DNA from 2 places in the Staphylococcus sp. Ze2 genome. Region 1 is predicted to be linked to the other one. Evidence: a T-box and tRNA genes for the amino acid it is inferred to sense, from the RefSeq annotation. Region 1 holds a T-box; the other holds one or more tRNA genes.
The links. The T-box of region 1 lies ahead of ACM591_RS07105 (valine--tRNA ligase). A T-box ahead of a tRNA ligase gene usually reads a tRNA of that ligase, here a tRNA-Val.

Region 1 (9,799 bases):
TGAAGAATTTGGAGACGACATTGCTGGTGTTATTGTAGAACCTGTTGCAGGTAATATGGGTGTCGTTCCACCAATTGAAGGCTTTTTACAAGGTTTAAGAGATATTACGACTGAATATGGATCGTTATTAATTTTTGATGAAGTTATGACTGGCTTTAGAGTAGGTTATAATTGTGCGCAAGGGTATTTTAATGTGACACCAGACTTAACTTGTTTAGGTAAAGTAATCGGTGGCGGCTTACCAGTAGGTGCTTTTGGTGGTAAGAAAGAAATCATGGATCATATTGCTCCAGCAGGTGACATCTATCAAGCTGGTACTTTATCAGGTAATCCACTAGCTATGACTAGCGGTTATGAAACATTGGTACAACTTAAACCAGAAACATATGATTATTTTAATAAATTAGGTGACCAATTAGAAGCAGGATTAAAAGCAGTGTTTGCAAAACATAATGTGCCAATCACTGTAAATCGAGCTGGTTCTATGATAGGATATTTCTTGAATGAAGGGCCTGTTACAAATTTTGAAGAAGCAAACAATAGTGATTTAGAAATGTTTAGCCAAATGTATAGAGAAATGGCAAATGAGGGAGTATTTTTACCACCATCACAGTTTGAAGGTACATTTCTTTCAACAGCACACACCGAAGAAGATATTAAACAAACTATAGAAGCGTTCGATACTGCTCTAAGTCGAATTGTATAAAGCTTAAATTATGCCCGAACAACCAATGTGTTGATCGGGTTTAAATATGGATAGCTCAGTTAAGTATGACGATAACTATGAAAGTTGTGAGAACATGAGTAAGCAATTAAGAAATAATATCATCGTTTTATTGCTAGCTATTTTGTTAAGTCTAATATTAAATGCAGCAAATGTACTGTTACCGTTTATGTTTGGACCTATAATTGCCAGTGTTATTTGTGTTAGATGTTTTCACATGGAAGTTGAATGGCCGTTTTGGCTAAGCCAAATTGGATTGGTTTTATTAGGTGTCCAAATAGGATCAACTTTTACTGAAAACGTAATATTTGATATCAAAGATGATTGGCTAACTATTGTATTAATCACTGTTATGCTATTAGGTCTTGCATTAGTCATAGCCTTTTTCTTTAAAAAGATAGCTAACGTAAATACTGAAACTGCAATATTAAGTGTGATACCAGGCGCATTAAGTCAAATGCTTATAATGGCAGAGGAAAATAAGAAAGCGAATATTATGGTCGTCAGTTTAACACAAACATCAAGAATTATATTTGTTGTTATTCTTGTACCTTTTATTTCGTATTTCTTCCAAGACAGTGGCAGTAATCGTTCGGAAGAGGACAGTGTAGTTAACACACTAACCGAAGCATTAACTATTCCAAATATACTTTTATTAGTACTTGCAATATTTTTAGTATATGTCATTATGGGAAAAATTCACTTTCCGACTAGACAATTACTTGCACCGATATTAGTACTTATATGTTGGAATTTATTAACCGGTGTTACATTCACTTTAGATAATTATATTATTGCGGCAGCACAAGTGATTTATATGATACGTATAGGTATACAAATTGCTAAATTATTAGACCAAATGAAAGGTAGAATTGCTTTAGCAATCGCATTTCAAAATGTACTATTAATATTATTGGCTTTTGTAATGGTATTATTTATTGCAATGGTTTCTGACCATTCTGTTAATGAATTGTTTTTAGGCGCAGCACCAGGTGGCATGAGCCAAATAGTATTAGTTGCAATTGAAACCGGTGCAGATGTAGCATTGATTTCAAGTTATCACATCTTTAGAATCTTCTTTATACTATTTTTAATTGCTCCATTACTAAGTTATTTCCTTAAATATAGGCTAGCAAAAGATTCTATTAATAAGAAATCTTAAAAATTATGATGAATATAATAAAACCTCAACAAGCATATAATGTTTGCTGAGGTTTTATCTATAAATGATAAGGATAGAACTTATTTTCAATTATATAACTATTATATTGATATATCTTAATGCGTAAGGTGAAATATTAAAAATTTCACAAATTGGTTAGGCAAAACCTTTTCCGTTATATACTTTAGGATTATTCGGACAACTTTGAAGATGTGCATTGTAAAGACCTGCAGCTTCTAAAAAAGAAAAGACAGTAACAGGGCCTAAAAATTTAAAACCATATTTTTTAAGTTGCTTTGAAAGTTTTGTGGCACGTTCATCTACTGTAATGCGATCACTTGATGTAACATAAGCACAATCAATTGGCTTATAATCTACGAAGGACCATAAAAAGTCGCTAAAGCTTCCGTAATCTTTTTCTATATCGAAATAACCTTGTGCTTGGCTAACGATTGCTTCTATCTTTTTGCGATTATGTACGATATTGGGAAAAGTCATTAAACGATCAATATCTTCAGTTGTCATTTTTGAAATTTTAGTTGGGTCAAAGTTATAAAAAGCTTGTTCGTAAGATTCTTTTTTCTTTAAAATTGTTAACCATGAAAGACCGGCATGTTGTGATTCAAGTGCAATTAATTTAAATAATTTTAAGCTATCATAAATAGGTTGTCCCCATTCCTCATCGTGATAGTGGAGGTATAGTGGGTCTTTTGTTCCAAATGCGCATTCATTCATAAATTTCACTCCAGTCCATTGACTTATTTTAACATCCATTATACTATAATTAAGTAAAAGAATATTGTCTACTGGGAAGAGTAAATAAGCTGAAATTTATAAGAGAGTACATGGTTGGTGTAAATGTACAATTTAACTTATTGAAGGTAGCCCACATTGAACTTTAGCTGAAATATAATGCTCATAAATGATTGTAGTATAGGCTAAAGCGTGTTTGAGCGTTAATCAGATAATTAAGTGCTTGAAATTATATTTATAATTTCTTGAATTTAGGTGGTACCACGGAATATCCGTCCTATATTGATAGGGCGGGTATTTTTATTTTTAAGGAGGATTTTAACGAATGGAAATGAAACCAAAATATAATCCGAACGAAGTCGAGTCCGGACGTTATGACCAATGGGTTAACAACGGTTATTTTAAAGCGACAGAAGATAGTTCAAAAGAGACATATACAATTGTAATTCCACCACCAAACGTAACTGGCAAATTACATTTAGGGCATGCGTGGGATACGACTTTACAAGATATATTGACACGAATGAAACGCATGCAAGGTTACGACACTCTATATTTACCAGGCATGGATCATGCTGGCATTGCTACGCAAGCAAAAGTAGAAGCAAAGTTAAATGAGCAAGGTTTATCAAGACATGATTTAGGTCGAGAAAAATTCCTTGAACAAGCTTGGGATTGGAAAGAAGAATATGCAACTTTTATCAGAGAACAATGGGCAAAACTTGGTCTAGGTTTAGATTACAGTAGAGAGCGTTTCACGTTAGATGAAGGTTTAAGTAAAGCCGTGAAGAAAGTATTCGTTGATATGTATAACAAAGGTTTGATATATCGCGGTGAATACATTATAAATTGGGATCCAATCGCACGTACTGCTTTGTCTGACATTGAAGTAATACATGAAGATGTTGAAGGTAAGTTTTACCATTTTAAGTATCCATATGCAGATGGTAATGGATTTATTGAAATTGCTACAACACGTCCTGAAACAATGCTAGGTGATACTGCGATTGTCGTAAACCCTAATGATGAGCGTTATAAAGATGTCATAGGTAAGAAAGTGATTTTACCTATCATTGGTAGAGAACTACCTGTATTAGCAGATGAATATGTTGATATTGAATTTGGTAGTGGTGCAATGAAAGTAACACCTGCACATGACCCTAATGACTTTGAAATAGGAAATCGCCATGATTTAGAACGTATTATCGTAATGGATGAATCAGGCAAAATGAATGATAAAGCTGGTAAGTATCAAGGTATGGATCGGTTCGATTGTCGCGAACAATTAGTCAAAGATTTAGAGGCTGAAGACCTTGTTATTAAAATTGAGGCGCATGAACATTCAGTAGGACATTCAGAACGTTCTGGTGCAGTTGTAGAGCCATACTTATCAACACAATGGTTTGTTAAAATGAAACCTCTTGCTGAACAAGCACTAGATAATCAAAAAACAGACGATAGAATTGATTTTGTTCCTGCACGTTTTGAAAAAACTTTTAATCGCTGGATGGAAGAAATTAGAGATTGGACGATATCACGTCAACTTTGGTGGGGCCATCAAATTCCAGCTTGGTACCATAAAGAAACAGGTGAAATTTACGTAGGTGAATCAGCACCTGAAGATATTGAAAATTGGACTCAAGATGAAGATGTATTAGATACTTGGTTCTCAAGTGCGTTATGGCCATTTTCAACATTAGGCTGGCCAGATGTTGAAGAAGAAGACTTCCAACGTTACTTCCCAACTAATGCATTAGTAACTGGATATGACATTATATTCTTCTGGGTCGCAAGAATGATATTCCAAGGTTTAGAATTTACTGGAAAACGTCCTTTTAATGATGTATTATTACATGGATTAGTCCGTGCAGAAGACGGTAGAAAGATGAGTAAATCACTTGGCAATGGTGTAGATCCTATGGATGTCATTGAGGAGTATGGTGCAGATAGCTTAAGATATTTCCTTGCTACTGGTTCATCGCCTGGTCATGACTTACGTTATTCTACTGAAAAAGTTGAATCTGTATGGAATTTCATTAATAAAATATGGAATGCTGCGAGATTTAGTATAATGAATATTGGTGAAGACTTTAAGGTAGAAAATGTAGATTTGTCAGGTAATCTTTCTCTTGCAGATAAGTGGATTTTAACTCGATTAAATGAAACCATTGCAAATGTTACTGATTTAAGTGATAAATATGAATTTGGTGAGGTTGGTCGTACCCTTTATAACTTTATTTGGGATGAATTCTGTGATTGGTATATCGAGATGAGTAAGATACCTATGAATGGTGAAGATGAAGCACAAAAACAAGTTACACGTTCAGTACTTACGTATGTTCTTGATAATACAATGAGAATGTTACATCCATTTATGCCATTTGTTACAGAACAAATTTGGCAAAGCCTACCTCATGAAGGTGAAACAATTGTAAATGCATCTTGGCCAAAAGTGAACGACGCGCTCACATTTGATGACAGTAAAGAAACGATGCAACAACTTGTTGAAATTATTAAATCAGTAAGACAATCACGTCTTGAAGTAGATACACCACTTTCAAAAGCAATACCAATCTTTATTAAAGCGAAAGATGACAATATCAAAGAGACATTGTTAAATAACTCAAATTATATTGATAGATTCTGTCATCCGAGTGAATTGACAATTGATACAGATATTAATATTCCTGAGAAAGCCATGACCTCTGTTACGACTGCTGGTGAAGTTGTGTTACCATTGGAAGGTCTAATAGATATGGATAAGGAAATTGAGCGTTTAGAAAATGAACTCTTGAAATGGGAAAAAGAGCTTGATCGCGTGAATAAGAAATTAGCAAATGAAAACTTCGTCAATAAAGCACCTGAAAAAGTTATTAATGAAGAACGTGAGAAAAAACAAACGTATCAAGAAAAATATGATGGTGTGAAATTACGAATTAATCAATTAAAAGCATAGGAGTCCTTAAGATGAATTACCTAGATAGCTTATATTGGATACATGAACGAACTAAATTTGGTATTAAACCAGGCGTCAAACGTATGGAGTGGATGTTAGATAGACTAAATAATCCTCAATTTAATATAAATGGTATTCATGTCGGTGGCACAAATGGTAAAGGATCCACGGTGTCATATCTAAGGTCAGCACTTGTTGATAATGGGTATGATGTGGGAACTTTTACATCGCCATTTATTGAGACATTTAACGAACGTATTAGTTTGAATGGTGTGCCAATAAGTGATGATGATATTGTTAAATTAGTTCAAAAAGTTAAACCAGTAAGCGAAGCCTTAGAAGTAGAAACTGACCTTGGAACTGCAACCGAATTTGAGATTATTACAACGATGATGTTTTTATATTTTGGTGAAATCCACCCAGTTGACTTTGTAATTGTTGAAGCGGGATTAGGGATTAAAAATGATTCAACTAATGTTTTTAAACCAATCTTATCTATATTGACAAGTATAGGTTTAGATCATACTGATATATTGGGTGACACGTATGTAGATATTGCAAAAGACAAAGGTGCGATTGTAAAGCCAAACACGCCTATCATTTATGCTGTGAAAAATGAAGAAGCACTTAAAGTTATTCGTGATTATGTTGAACAACAAAATGCTGAAGGTATTGAGTTGGATAGAGACATTAGTGTTATCTCCGAAGAAGAAGAATTCACTTATCGTTATAAAGATTATGAACTTGAGACGCTTTTGTTAAATATGTTAGGTGAACATCAAAAAGAAAATGCCGCGTTAGCAATTACCGCACTCATTGAATTGAATGAGTCAGATATCGTTGATTTAGACTTCAATAAAATGATTGATGGTATTGAAGCGGTCAGTTGGACAGGTCGAATAGAACAAGTAAAAGAACGCCCTTTAATGATTGTCGATGGCGCGCATAATGTTGAAAGCGTAGAAGCACTCATAAGTACGATGAAAAATTATTACCACACTGAAAGTATTGATATTTTATTTTCAGCAATCAAAGGTAAACCTTTAAATGCTATGGTGGATCAACTTAAAACGATTGCTTCTACGTTCTATATAACAGATTTTGATTTTCCGAAAGCTTTAACAAAAGAAGCAATTTTTGATGAAGTTCGATTTGAGCAAAAAGAACTCGTCGATGATTATGTGAAGTTTATCGAATCATATGAAGGTGATGGTTTAATCATTACAGGAAGCTTGTACTTTATAAGTGAAGTAAAAGCTAAAGTTGATTTTAGCTAAATGTATATTTAATAAATAAGCGAATGGTTCGACAGTTTATTGGACCATTCGCTTATTTTTGTTTTAAATAAAAGAAAAGTGGTATCTAGATATAGTTTTAAAAATTTAAATTTGTCAATTTTTGGGCGAGTCAATTTTGATTAAACTAGGTGGCAAGCATTTCCTATTTTATTTTGTAATTATATGATAATATTTAAAAAAGGGGAGGTATTAGATAAAAATGACTGAAAAGAAATTCCCAAAAGATGCAATGCGTGTTTTAAAAGAAACAAGTCGTACTTTTTATATTCCGATAACTTTTTTAGAAAAAGAATTAAAACATACGGTAGCATCTGCTTATTTAGTATTAAGAGCTATTGATGAAATTGAAGATCATGAAGAATTGGATAACGATTTAAAACATTCAATATTGATGCAAGTGAGTGAATTATTTAAAGCGCCGTTTGATGAAGTGAAATACATGCAAATTCTTGAACCAGTAAAGGATAAAATGCCTGAAGTCACTTTAAGATTGGGTGAGTGGATTGAAGCTTGTCCTAATAAGACAGTATCAATTGTATTAGATTCTTCTAGTGAAATGGCATTTGGTATGGCAAAATGGGCAAAGGCGAACTGGGAGATACATACCAAGGATGATTTAGATGATTATACATATTACGTAGCGGGACTTGTCGGTGTTATGCTCTCGCAACTATGGGACTTATGTGCAAATGTTAAAACAGATAGAGAATTGGCAATTGGATACGGACGAGGCTTACAAGCTGTAAATATTCTTAGAAATGAACAAGAAGATTTGACAGAACGTGGTGTGAGTTTTGTGCCTGATGATTGGACGCGTGATGATTTGTTTAAATACGCTGAAGATAATCTAGCTAAAGCAGATGCATATATGAAAGATATTAATAAAAAAACTATTTTGCTATTTTGTCGTTTACCATTAGCACTTGCTCATAAATCACTTAAAGCAATGAAAAATGGTAGAGAGAAGATATCTAGAAAAGAAGTTGAAGAAACTGTCGATGAAATTCAAAAAGATTAGTTACTAAAATCCTTTTGGAACGCTTCATTTTTTATTAATGTTATAAAATTAAATGCTATAAGTAACTTTATGAACGACAACCAGCTCATTATATTGTTGAGCTGGTTTTTTATTCGAAGATGTAATTCGTAAACGAAATAATGTATGATAACGATGCTTAATCAAAAATGTGAATACAAAATTTGGTTTGTTGGTTGAGTATCGCTAAAATTATTTTATTAGTGATATTTTTCTTATTGGTATTATGAATTGATGCTACAATACTTATTAGGAGGTGAAGTGTTGCTAACACTGCTCTTAATTTGTCCTATATTATTTAGTTTTTTATATCAACTTTGTTTTATAGAAAACATGAAATTAAGTTATCTCACAATCCGTTCAAGATGTGATTATTGTCGCAAAAATATAACTATATTAGAAACAATACCGATTTTAAGCTTTGTTTTTTTAAGAGGTATTTCAAGGTGCTGTAATCGCAGAATTAGTGTTTTTCACCTACTTGGGGAGTTACTTTCTTTGATTCCTATATTTTACATATTTTATTCACCGCATAAACTAATGATTGATAATGCTACTTTAATATTAATTTATTTATTTCTTCTCACCTTTGCTATATTCGATATTAAGACGTACACAGTCCCTTTACATGTGATAGTCGTTTTTGCTATCTGCATCTGTTTTATTACTTCAATTCATATTATGTCATTTCTCTTCGTAACAAGCTTGCTTCATGTATTTTATTTACTTTTTCATAATGCCATTGGCTATGGAGATATAATTATCTTTTCTTTACTAGCTTTAGCTTTACCGTCTTCAGGATTTTTAATCACACTTTTATTTACATTTCTCTGTGGTGGTGTTTTTGCCTTGATTGTTTTACTCGTCTCCCGTAATGAAAGAGCAAGACTCCCGCTTATTCCTTTTATTTATATCGCATTTAATATAATGTTATTAACATTTCAAAATTAAACTTTGGAGGTTTTTAATTATGAAAATAAAAGAACTCGCCAATAATCAGAAACCTAGAGAAAGGTTGATAAATAATGGTTCTGCACATTTATCTGATGTTGAATTATTAGCCATTTTAATTAATACAGGTAGGAAAGGATTTTCAAGTTTAGATATAGCTAATGAATTATTGAAGTCAGTAGAAAGTTTAAAACAGTTAAAGGCATTATCCATCAATGATTTAAATAAAGTAAAGGGGATTGGCTTGTATAAAGCTTTGATTCTAAAAGCTGCGTTTGAACTTGGAGAGCGTATGCATTCCGGTAGTTTAGAGGAAAAAATACAAATTACTAGTCCTCAAGATGTTGCTAATTTTATGATGGGGAAAATGGAACATTTAACTCAGGAAAAGTTTATTGTGTTATTTCTTAATTCTAAAAATGTGATTATTAAGCAGAAAACAATATTTATCGGAACATTGAATTCATCAGTTATTCACCCTAGAGAAATTTTTAGTGAAGCTATAAAGTGTGCAAGCAATGCAATTGTAGTCCTACACAATCATCCATCGGGTGATACTACTCCATCTAAAGAAGATATTAGGGCAACTAATAGATTAAGGGAGTGTGGAGAAATACTTGGAATAGACTTACTAGATCATATTATTATTGGAGATCATACTTATATGAGTATGGTAGAGGACGGCTATTTTGATTAAACATGATATACGAAGTTGCTTACATAATCACATAGAACGATTATCACATTATTAGTTTTTTATTGTATGCTTTAGAATTAATTTTGGCTTTCTGTACTCACTTAGTTACGGTATAATCAAGTTGATGTTTAAGGAGGCGTTATTAAGTGGGAACGATATTATTGATTGGTTTATTACTGCCTGTAGTTTATTTAATGCAATTAGTTAAAAATAAAAAACCTA
Region 2 (9,799 bases), 200 kb from region 1:
TCATAGCTTCTGCAGCTGAGTCTTTATAGTCTGCAATTAAGTTTTTATCCTTAACCTCTTTAATACTAGTATTTAATTTTTCCATCAATTTAGGAGAGTTTTTTGGTGCAGCTATTGCTGTACTTTTAGTTCCTTCATTAAATTTCACTCCATCAGCAAAAGTTAGATCTTTATTTTGCTTTAAATAGGCTTCTGCAACTGGTCCTTCAATAACCATGCCGCTTACTTTTCCACTTTTTAATGACATAATTACTTCTGGAACTCTAGTAAGTGATTGAATTTGAGCATTTTCAATATCTGACTGAGCGATTTTTTCCTGTTGTGTCTGCTTTTGAACACCTATTTTTTTATTAGTAAAATCATCGATAGTTTTTAAATTATCAGCATCAGATTTTTTTATAATCATTTTTTGCTGAACGGTCATATATGGATCAGAAAAGTCTACTTCTTTTTTACGTTCTGGCGTAGGTGTCATACCAGAAATGATTAAATCTACTTTCCCAGTTTTAATAGCTCCCAGTAAACTATCAAATTGCATATTTACAATCTTTAATTTTAAACCATTGTCCTTTGCTACTTTTTTCGCTAATTCAATATCTATTCCCGCGTATTCAGACTTACCATTAACATTATGTTCAAATTCATAAGGTGCATAATCAGCTGACAAACCAACCCTTAACTCACCACGTTCTTTTATTTTTTCCCATTGATCGTCTTGCGTTTGTGCATGAGCTGTAGGGTTTATATAACTTATTATGGCACTAAGAATAATTATACATACCATAAAGCCTTTTAATATGTGTTTCATCTTTGTATCCCCTCTCTATAATATTAATTATTATACACAATAACGCAACATTATTCAATAATATTTTTTAAAATTATTGTTATATCGCATTTTCTTTTATGATAATAAATTATTATGCAATACTTATGTATAAAAAAACGGTTAGAAATCAAATGTTTGGTAATGATTTCTTAAACCGTTGTATTTAGCACTTAAAAGAGTGATATAACATATACTTATTTTTATCTTTTATATGCAAAATTTAGATAGTTAGTTATTTTGAGTTTGTAAAGTACGAAACGCCTATTGTCTTGGGATTTCGAATCTATAAATTTCATCAGAATATTTAGCAATGAATTTTTTGCATAATTCATGTACAAAAAATGCTGCTACAAAAGGTATGATAAAGTATCCAAAAATAAGTAGAATAATATTGGTCATCGGATCACCATCCATACGATTAAATGCATTTATTGGCCCTACAAGCCCTGTATATCCAAACCCTGCAGACATTGGTGTGCCATGTATACCTATGAAATAAGCAATTAAACCACCAATTATACCGTTTATAGTTAATGGAACTGCAATAATTAAATGTTTAAAATAAACCGGTATCATCATTTTTGCAGCACCGATTATTAGGACTAGATTCACCCCAACACTATTAACTCTAATTGAACCAAATAAGAACGTCACACATGCAGCAACTATACCCATATTTGCTGCACCACTTCCTAATCCAGATAAACCTATGGCAGTTGCAATAGCTACAACAGATATTGGTGTTACCATTAGTAATGAATAAGTGATACAAATTAATATCGACATTAACATTGGATTAAGTTCTGTAAATGAACTAACAACATGGCCTAAACCTTTAGTTACGTTTGATACATAACTTAACGTATATAAGCCAATCACACCACTAATAACAGGTATTAACACTGGTAAAATAATCATTTCTAATGAGCCGAGTTTATCGCGTAGTAATAAATATAAAAAACATGCAACAATAACGATGAGAACAGTATTTATAATATCACCAATACCATTTAACACAAATCCATCAGCTGTAATTTTCACAGCGCCACTACCTAACATAGCAGAAACACCTACCATAGCAGCTCCTGCACCATTAAACTTAAATTGATGTGCTGCTAAAACACCGATTATAAATGCCATAAACGACTGAATTAATACTACAAGTTGATATATTGATTCTAGTAATTGATTACCTTCTTTAAAGAACTTTAATAATTCTCCCAATAGCGCATTAGGTAGCAAAGCAATAACTACACCTGCACCAACAGCTTGTAAAATATTAGTAAAAAATTGTTTTCCGCTTGATTCTGAACTTTTATATTTAACCATTAAATTATGTCCTCCAAATATAACATTAGACTAATAATATTACACATTGTATTAAACTACAATATTAACTTAGACATAGTAATAATTAATTTTAAAGGTTTTACAAATATAGAAATTAACAAAAGTAACCTCTGTCTAATGGAAACAACAACATATAATTAAAATACAATTGTTAAACTAACTTCTCTATTTCTATATAAACTAAAAGAGAGTAAAAAAAAGAAACATCATTAAATGATGTTTCTTAAATGTTAGTTATTTTATTAGTACCGGCGGTCGGGATCGAACCGACACTCCAAAAAGGAACGGGATTTTGAGTCCCGCGCGTCTGCCAATTCCGCCACGCCGGCTCAATAGCTCATACGAGACTATTTATAAATTATCATTTATATCTGTAAATATTTTACAACTTCTAAATGGCATAAGTATATTATATTACTAACTACATTTGTCGTCAATAGATTTATTAAAAAAGCTGTAATTGCTTAGTTTAGGTACAATTTTTTTACATGTAAATTGTAATTTTTGTCACTATTTAACTTCAAAGCTAAAGTATATTTACTTATATAAATACTGTAATTTAAAGACCACTAAAATATTTAATATAAGAAATTATTAAAAGCTAATCTGTTATAACTTCATTCTCAACTTCATGAATCATTTGTGTAATTTGATTATATTCATTTAAAACAGCAACTTTTGGTGCATGTATAGAAAGCTCCTCTTCATTCAGCTGAACATAAGACATAATGATTACCACATCATCCACTTCAACTAATCTAGATGCAGCACCATTCAAACAAATCTTACCACTACCTCGTTCACCTTCAATCACATATGTTTCAAATCTCGCCCCATTATTATTATTTACAATAGCAACCTTTTCATTAGGTAATATGTCAACTGCTTCTAATAAATCTTTATCTATAGTAATACTTCCTACATAATTTAAGTTTGATTCCGTCACTCTCGCTCTATGAATTTTTCCATTCATCATTGTTCTAATCATTATATATAATCTCCTATCAAAAAGTATTTTTAATAGTGTATGCTATCTAAATTAATAGTACAAAACACTTTTGTAATTATTCATATTACCATATTATACAGATATTTCTACAAATATTGGAAGTTAAAATAAGGATATATACTAAGATAAAAAAAAACTTCCTACAAGGAAGAATAAATGGAGCGGAAGATAGGACTTACACCTATACCTCATTCCGGGAAGGAATGTGTTCTGAGAGTTGAACTACTCCCGCTTAAATATTAAATTATGGAGCGGAGGATAGGACTTACACCTATATCTCGTTCCGGGAAGGAACGTATTCTAAGAGTTGAAATACCCCCGCATAAGTAATAAATTATGGAGCGGAAGATAGGACTTACACCTATACCTCATTCCGGGAAGGAATGTGTTCTGAGAGTTGAACTACTCCCGCTTAAATATTAAATTATGGAGCGGAAGATAGGACTTACACCTATACCTCGTTCCGGGAAGGAACGGATTCTAAAAGTTGAAATACTCCCGCATTTTGATGAAGGCGGCAACCGGATTTGAACCGGTGATAAAGGTTTTGCAGACCTCTGCCTTACCACTTGGCTATGCCGCCAATAAAAAACTGGGCTAGCTGGATTCGAACCAGCGCGTGATGGAGTCAAAGTCCATTGCCTTACCGCTTGGCTATAGCCCATTAATATAAAGGGCGGATGATGGGAATCGAACCCACGAGTGTCGGAACCACAATCCGATGCGTTAACCACTTCGCCACAACCGCCATGGCAGGGGCAGTAGGAATCGAACCCACATCAAAGGTTTTGGAGACCTCTATTCTACCGTTGAAATATGCCCCTATTAAATTAAAAAATAAATGGTGGAGGGGGGCAGATTCGAACTGCCGAACCCGAAGGAGCGGATTTACAGTCCGCCGCGTTTAGCCACTTCGCTACCCCTCCTAAGAATGGTGCCGGCCAGAGGACTTGAACCCCCAACCTACTGATTACAAGTCAGTTGCTCTACCAGTTGAGCTAGGCCGGCTTGCATAAAATGGTTCAGGACAGAATCGAACTGCCGACACATGGAGCTTCAATCCATTGCTCTACCAACTGAGCTACTGAACCATAATTAAAAAATGGCGGTCCCGATGGGATTCGAACCCACGATCTCCTGCGTGACAGGCAGGCGTGTTAACCGCTACACTACGGGACCTTTTAAAATTGCGGGAGGCGGATTTGAACCACCGACCTTCGGGTTATGAGCCCGACGAGCTACCGAACTGCTCCATCCCGCGATAATAATATTAATGGCGGAGGAAGAGGGATTCGAACCCCCGCGGGCCGTTAAGCCCCTGTCGGTTTTCAAGACCGATCCCTTCAGCCGGACTTGGGTATTCCTCCACAAATATTAGCTAAAAATAAATTATATTAAATTATGATAAAAATGGCGGAGGAAGAGGGATTCGAACCCCCGCGAGCCGTTAAGCCCCTGTCGGTTTTCAAGACCGATCCCTTCAGCCGAACTTGGGTATTCCTCCAAAATTATATGGACCTTGCAGGATTCGAACCTGCGACCGAACGGTTATGAGCCGTTAGCTCTGACCAACTGAGCTAAAGGTCCTAAATATAATTTACAACTAATAATTAGTGGCGGTGGAGGGGATCGAACCCCCGACCTCACGGGTATGAACCGTGCGCTCTAGCCAGCTGAGCTACACCGCCGTTGTATTTAGGTTGTATTATTAAATATGGTGGAGACTAGCGGGATCGAACCGCTGACCTCCTGCGTGCAAAGCAGGCGCTCTCCCATCTGAGCTAAGCCCCCATATATATTAGGTTTATCGGGAAGACAGGATTCGAACCTGCGACCCCTTGGTCCCAAACCAAGTGCTCTACCAAGCTGAGCTACTTCCCGTAAATTAATGCGCCCAATAGGGGTCGAACCTATAACCTCTTGATTCGTAGTCAAGTACTCTATCCAGTTGAGCTATGGGCGCCTAATTTTATAGGATTATGCCGAGGACCGGAATCGAACCGGTACGGTGATCTCTCACCGCAGGATTTTAAGTCCTGTGCGTCTGCCAGTTCCGCCACCCCGGCAAAAATAATGGAGCAGAAGACGGGATTCGAACCCGCGACCCCGACCTTGGCAAGGTCGTATTCTACCGCTGAACTACTTCTGCATATGCGGGTGAAGGGAGTCGAACCCCCACGCCGTAAGGCGCTAGATCCTAAGTCTAGTGCGTCTGCCAATTCCGCCACACCCGCGATTTTTAAAATAATGGTGAGCCATAGTGGGCTCGAACCACTGACCCTCTGATTAAAAGTCAGATGCTCTACCAACTGAGCTAATGGCTCATCAAAATGGTGCCGGCCAGAGGACTTGAACCCCCAACCTACTGATTACAAGTCAGTTGCTCTACCAGTTGAGCTAGGCCGGCTATTAAAAGAATAAATGGTGGAGGATGACGGGTTCGAACCGCCGACCCTCTGCTTGTAAGGCAGATGCTCTCCCAGCTGAGCTAATCCTCCATATAAATTGCCTGGCAACGTCCTACTCTTGCGGAACGTAAGTCCGACTACCATCGGCGCTAAAGAGCTTAACTTCTGTGTTCGGCATGGGAACAGGTGTGACCTCTTTGCCATTGTCACCAGACAATGAAATGTATGAAATTATACATTCAAAACTAGATAGTAAGTAAAATATGATTCAATCAAAACAAAACATTTTAAATTTGATTAAGTCTTCGATCGATTAGTATTCGTCAGCTCCACATATCGCTATGCTTCCACCTCGAACCTATTAACCTCATCATCTTTGAGGGATCTTATAACCGAAGTTGGGAAATCTCATCTTGAGGGGGGCTTCATGCTTAGATGCTTTCAGCACTTATCCCGTCCATACATAGCTACCCAGCGATGCCGTTGGCACGACAACTGGTACACCAGAGGTATGTCCATCCCGGTCCTCTCGTACTAAGGACAGCTCCTCTCAAATTTCCTACGCCCACGACGGATAGGGACCGAACTGTCTCACGACGTTCTGAACCCAGCTCGCGTACCGCTTTAATGGGCGAACAGCCCAACCCTTGGGACCGACTACAGCCCCAGGATGCGATGAGCCGACATCGAGGTGCCAAACCTCCCCGTCGATGTGAACTCTTGGGGGAGATAAGCCTGTTATCCCCGGGGTAGCTTTTATCCGTTGAGCGATGGCCCTTCCATGCGGAACCACCGGATCACTAAGTCCGTCTTTCGACCCTGCTCGACTTGTAAGTCTCGCAGTCAAGCTTCCTTATGCCTTTACACTCTATGAATGATTTCCAACCATTCTGAGGAAACCTTTGAGCGCCTCCGTTACTCTTTAGGAGGCGACCGCCCCAGTCAAACTGCCCATCTGACACTGTCTCCCACCATGATAAATGGTGCGGGTTAGAAATCCAACACAGCGAGGGTAGTATCCCACCAACGCCTCCACGTAAGCTAGCGCTCACGCATCTCAGGCTCCTACCTATCCTGTACAAGCTGTGCCGAATTTCAATATCAGACTACAGTAAAGCTCCACGGGGTCTTTCCGTCCTGTCGCGGGTAACCTGCATCTTCACAGGTACTATGATTTCACCGAGTCTCTCGTTGAGACAGTGCCCAAATCGTTACGCCTTTCGTGCGGGTCGGAACTTACCCGACAAGGAATTTCGCTACCTTAGGACCGTTATAGTTACGGCCGCCGTTTACTGGGGCTTCGATTCGTAGCTTCGCAGAAGCTAACCACTCCTCTTAACCTTCCAGCACCGGGCAGGCGTCAGCCCCTATACATCACCTTACGGTTTAGCAGAGACCTGTGTTTTTGATAAACAGTCGCTTGGGCCTATTCACTGCGGCTCTCCTGGGCGTTAACCCTAAAGAGCACCCCTTCTCCCGAAGTTACGGGGTCATTTTGCCGAGTTCCTTAACGAGAGTTCGCTCGCTCACCTTAGAATTCTCATCTTGACTACCTGTGTCGGTTTGCGGTACGGGCACCACAATTCTAGCTAGAGGCTTTTCTTGGCAGTGTGAAATCAACGACTCGAGGAAACAATTTCCTCTCCCCATCACAGCTTGACCTTAAGAGTGCCGGATTTGCCTAACACTCAGTCTTACTGCTTGGACGTACAATCCAATAGTACGCTTCGCCTATCCTACTGCGTCCCCCCATCGCTTAAAACGAATTATGGTGGTACAGGAATATCAACCTGTTATCCATCGCCTACGCCTATCGGCCTCAGCTTAGGACCCGACTAACCCAGAGCGGACGAGCCTTCCTCTGGAAACCTTAGTCAATCGGTGGACGGGATTCTCACCCGTCTTTCGCTACTCACACCGGCATTCTCACTTCTAAGCGCTCCACATGTCCTTGCGATCATGCTTCAACGCCCTTAGAACGCTCTCCTACCATTGTCCTTACGGACAATCCACAGCTTCGGTAATATGTTTAGCCCCGGTACATTTTCGGCGCAGTGTCACTCGACTAGTGAGCTATTACGCACTCTTTAAATGATGGCTGCTTCTAAGCCAACATCCTAGTTGTCTGGGCAACGCCACATCCTTTTCCACTTAACATATATTTTGGGACCTTAGCTGGTGGTCTGGGCTGTTTCCCTTTCGAACACGGACCTTATCACCCGCGTTCTAACTCCCAAGTTAAATTGATTGGCATTCGGAGTTTGTCTGAATTCGGTAACCCGATAAGGGCCCCTCGTCCAAACAGTGCTCTACCTCCAATAATCATCACTTGAGGCTAGCCCTAAAGCTATTTCGGAGAGAACCAGCTATCTCCAGGTTCGATTGGAATTTCTCCGCTACCCACAACTCATCCGCTCACTTTTCAACGTAAGTCGGTTCGGTCCTCCATTCAGTGTTACCTGAACTTCAACCTGGTCATGGGTAGATCACCTGGTTTCGGGTCTACGACCAAATACTCAACGCCCTATTCAGACTCGCTTTCGCTACGGCTCCACATTCACTGCTTAACCTTGCATCAAATCGTAACTCGCCGGTTCATTCTACAAAAGGCACGCCATCACCCATTAACGGGCTCTGACTACTTGTAAGCACACGGTTTCAAGTTCTATTTCACTCCCCTTCCGGGGTACTTTTCACCTTTCCCTCACGGTACTGGTTCACTATCGGTCACTAGAGAGTATTTAGCCTTGGGAGATGGTCCTCCCGGATTCCGACGGAATTTCTCGTGTTCCGTCGTACTCAGGATCCACTCAAGAGTGAATAAACTTTCGACTACAGGATTATTACCTTCTTTGATTCATCTTTCCAGATGATTCGTCTAGTTTATTCTTTTGTAACTCCGTATAGAGTGTCCTACAACCCCAACAAGCAAGCTCGTTGGTTTGGGCTCTTCCCGTTTCGCTCGCCGCTACTCAGGGAATCGATTTTTCTTTCTCTTCCTGCGGGTACTAAGATGTTTCAGTTCTCCGCGTCTACCTTCAGATATGCTATGTATTCACATATCGATAACATGACATGACTCATGCTGGGTTTCCCCATTCGGAAATCTCTGGATCAAAGCTTACTTACAGCTCCCCAAAGCATATCGTCGTTAGTAACGTCCTTCATCGGCTTCTAGTGCCAAGGCATCCACCGTGCGCCCTTAATAACTTAATCTTTTTTGACTTTCAACACGAACAAGTCGGTTGAAAACCCAAAATGTTATTAATCTGTGAGTGTTCTTTCGAACACTAGCGATTATTTCTTTTTGAATTCAAAGCTTGTTAAAAACTCTAATTCACTCGGTTTTGCTTGGTAAAATCATAAATTTTACTTACTTATCTAGTTTTCAATGTACAAATTTTATTTTATGGTGGAGACTAGCGGGATCGAACCGCTGACCTCCTGCGTGCAAAGCAGGCGCTCTCCCATCTGAGCTAAGCCCCCATAAAAATATTCAAATCTAATGGTGGGCCTAAGTGGACTCGAACCACCGACCTCACGCTTATCAGGCGTGCGCTCTAACCAGCTGAGCTATAGGCCCATTCCGATATGAATACTCTAATGAGCATTCAAAACTGAATACAATATGTCAATGTTATTCCTATTTCATCTTCGTAAGAAGATGTTTCCGAATATATCCTTAGAAAGGAGGTGATCCAGCCGCACCTTCCGATACGGCTACCTTGTTACGACTTCACCCCAATCATTTGTCCCACCTTCGACGGCTAGCTCCATAAATGGTTACTCCACCGGCTTCGGGTGTTACAAACTCTCGTGGTGTGACGGGCGGTGTGTACAAGACCCGGGAACGTATTCACCGTAGCATGCTGATCTACGATTACTAGCGATTCCAGCTTCATGTAGTCGAGTTGCAGACTACAATCCGAACTGAGAACAACTTTATGGGATTTGCATGACCTCACGGTTTAGCTGCCCTTTGTATTGTCCATTGTAGCACGTGTGTAGCCCAAATCATAAGGGGCATGATGATTTGACGTCATCCCCACCTTCCTCCGGTTTGTCACCGGCAGTCAACCTAGAGTGCCCAACTTAATGATGGCAACTAAGCTTAAGGGTTGCGCTCGTTGCGGGACTTAACCCAACATCTCACGACACGAGCTGACGACAACCATGCACCACCTGTCACTTTGTCCCCCGAAG

Region 2: it encodes a tRNA-Val, which carries the amino acid that the T-box ahead of ACM591_RS07105 (valine--tRNA ligase) is inferred to sense. The anticodon was not compared.

The regions. Positions count from the first base shown of each region.
Region 1 covers NZ_CP183486.1:1,536,374-1,546,172, forward strand. The annotation lists gene hemL (glutamate-1-semialdehyde 2,1-aminomutase) at 1-706, shown strand, start outside; gene ACM591_RS07095 (AbrB family transcriptional regulator) at 801-1,886, shown strand; gene ACM591_RS07100 (DNA-3-methyladenine glycosylase I) at 2,043-2,621, opposite strand; T-box leader at 2,680-2,922, shown strand; gene ACM591_RS07105 (valine--tRNA ligase) at 2,965-5,595, shown strand; gene ACM591_RS07110 (bifunctional folylpolyglutamate synthase/dihydrofolate synthase) at 5,607-6,872, shown strand; gene ACM591_RS07115 (squalene/phytoene synthase family protein) at 7,093-7,911, shown strand; gene ACM591_RS07120 (prepilin peptidase) at 8,164-8,880, shown strand; gene radC (RadC family protein) at 8,900-9,577, shown strand; gene ACM591_RS07130 (hypothetical protein) at 9,724-9,799, shown strand, end outside.
Region 2 covers NZ_CP183486.1:1,332,888-1,342,686, reverse strand. The annotation lists gene ACM591_RS06175 (ABC transporter substrate-binding protein/permease) at 1-808, opposite strand, end outside; gene ACM591_RS06170 (PTS transporter subunit IIC) at 1,091-2,158, opposite strand; tRNA gene ACM591_RS06165 (tRNA-Leu) at 2,426-2,508, opposite strand; gene panD (aspartate 1-decarboxylase) at 2,781-3,167, opposite strand; tRNA gene ACM591_RS06155 (tRNA-Gly) at 3,346-3,420, opposite strand; tRNA gene ACM591_RS06150 (tRNA-Gly) at 3,526-3,600, opposite strand; tRNA gene ACM591_RS06145 (tRNA-Cys) at 3,701-3,771, opposite strand; tRNA gene ACM591_RS06140 (tRNA-Gln) at 3,781-3,852, opposite strand; tRNA gene ACM591_RS06135 (tRNA-His) at 3,864-3,936, opposite strand; tRNA gene ACM591_RS06130 (tRNA-Trp) at 3,939-4,012, opposite strand; tRNA gene ACM591_RS06125 (tRNA-Tyr) at 4,031-4,114, opposite strand; tRNA gene ACM591_RS06120 (tRNA-Thr) at 4,121-4,196, opposite strand; tRNA gene ACM591_RS06115 (tRNA-Phe) at 4,207-4,279, opposite strand; tRNA gene ACM591_RS06110 (tRNA-Asp) at 4,292-4,367, opposite strand; tRNA gene ACM591_RS06105 (tRNA-Met) at 4,376-4,449, opposite strand; tRNA gene ACM591_RS06100 (tRNA-Ser) at 4,463-4,555, opposite strand; tRNA gene ACM591_RS06095 (tRNA-Ser) at 4,600-4,692, opposite strand; tRNA gene ACM591_RS06090 (tRNA-Ile) at 4,702-4,775, opposite strand; tRNA gene ACM591_RS06085 (tRNA-Met) at 4,803-4,876, opposite strand; tRNA gene ACM591_RS06080 (tRNA-Ala) at 4,904-4,979, opposite strand; tRNA gene ACM591_RS06075 (tRNA-Pro) at 4,996-5,069, opposite strand; tRNA gene ACM591_RS06070 (tRNA-Arg) at 5,078-5,151, opposite strand; tRNA gene ACM591_RS06065 (tRNA-Leu) at 5,169-5,254, opposite strand; tRNA gene ACM591_RS06060 (tRNA-Gly) at 5,263-5,337, opposite strand; tRNA gene ACM591_RS06055 (tRNA-Leu) at 5,341-5,422, opposite strand; tRNA gene ACM591_RS06050 (tRNA-Lys) at 5,437-5,512, opposite strand; tRNA gene ACM591_RS06045 (tRNA-Thr) at 5,520-5,595, opposite strand; tRNA gene ACM591_RS06040 (tRNA-Val) at 5,611-5,686, opposite strand; rRNA gene rrf (5S ribosomal RNA) at 5,696-5,810, opposite strand; rRNA gene ACM591_RS06030 (23S ribosomal RNA) at 5,890-8,812, opposite strand; tRNA gene ACM591_RS06025 (tRNA-Ala) at 9,007-9,082, opposite strand; tRNA gene ACM591_RS06020 (tRNA-Ile) at 9,103-9,179, opposite strand; rRNA gene ACM591_RS06015 (16S ribosomal RNA) at 9,283-9,799, opposite strand, start outside.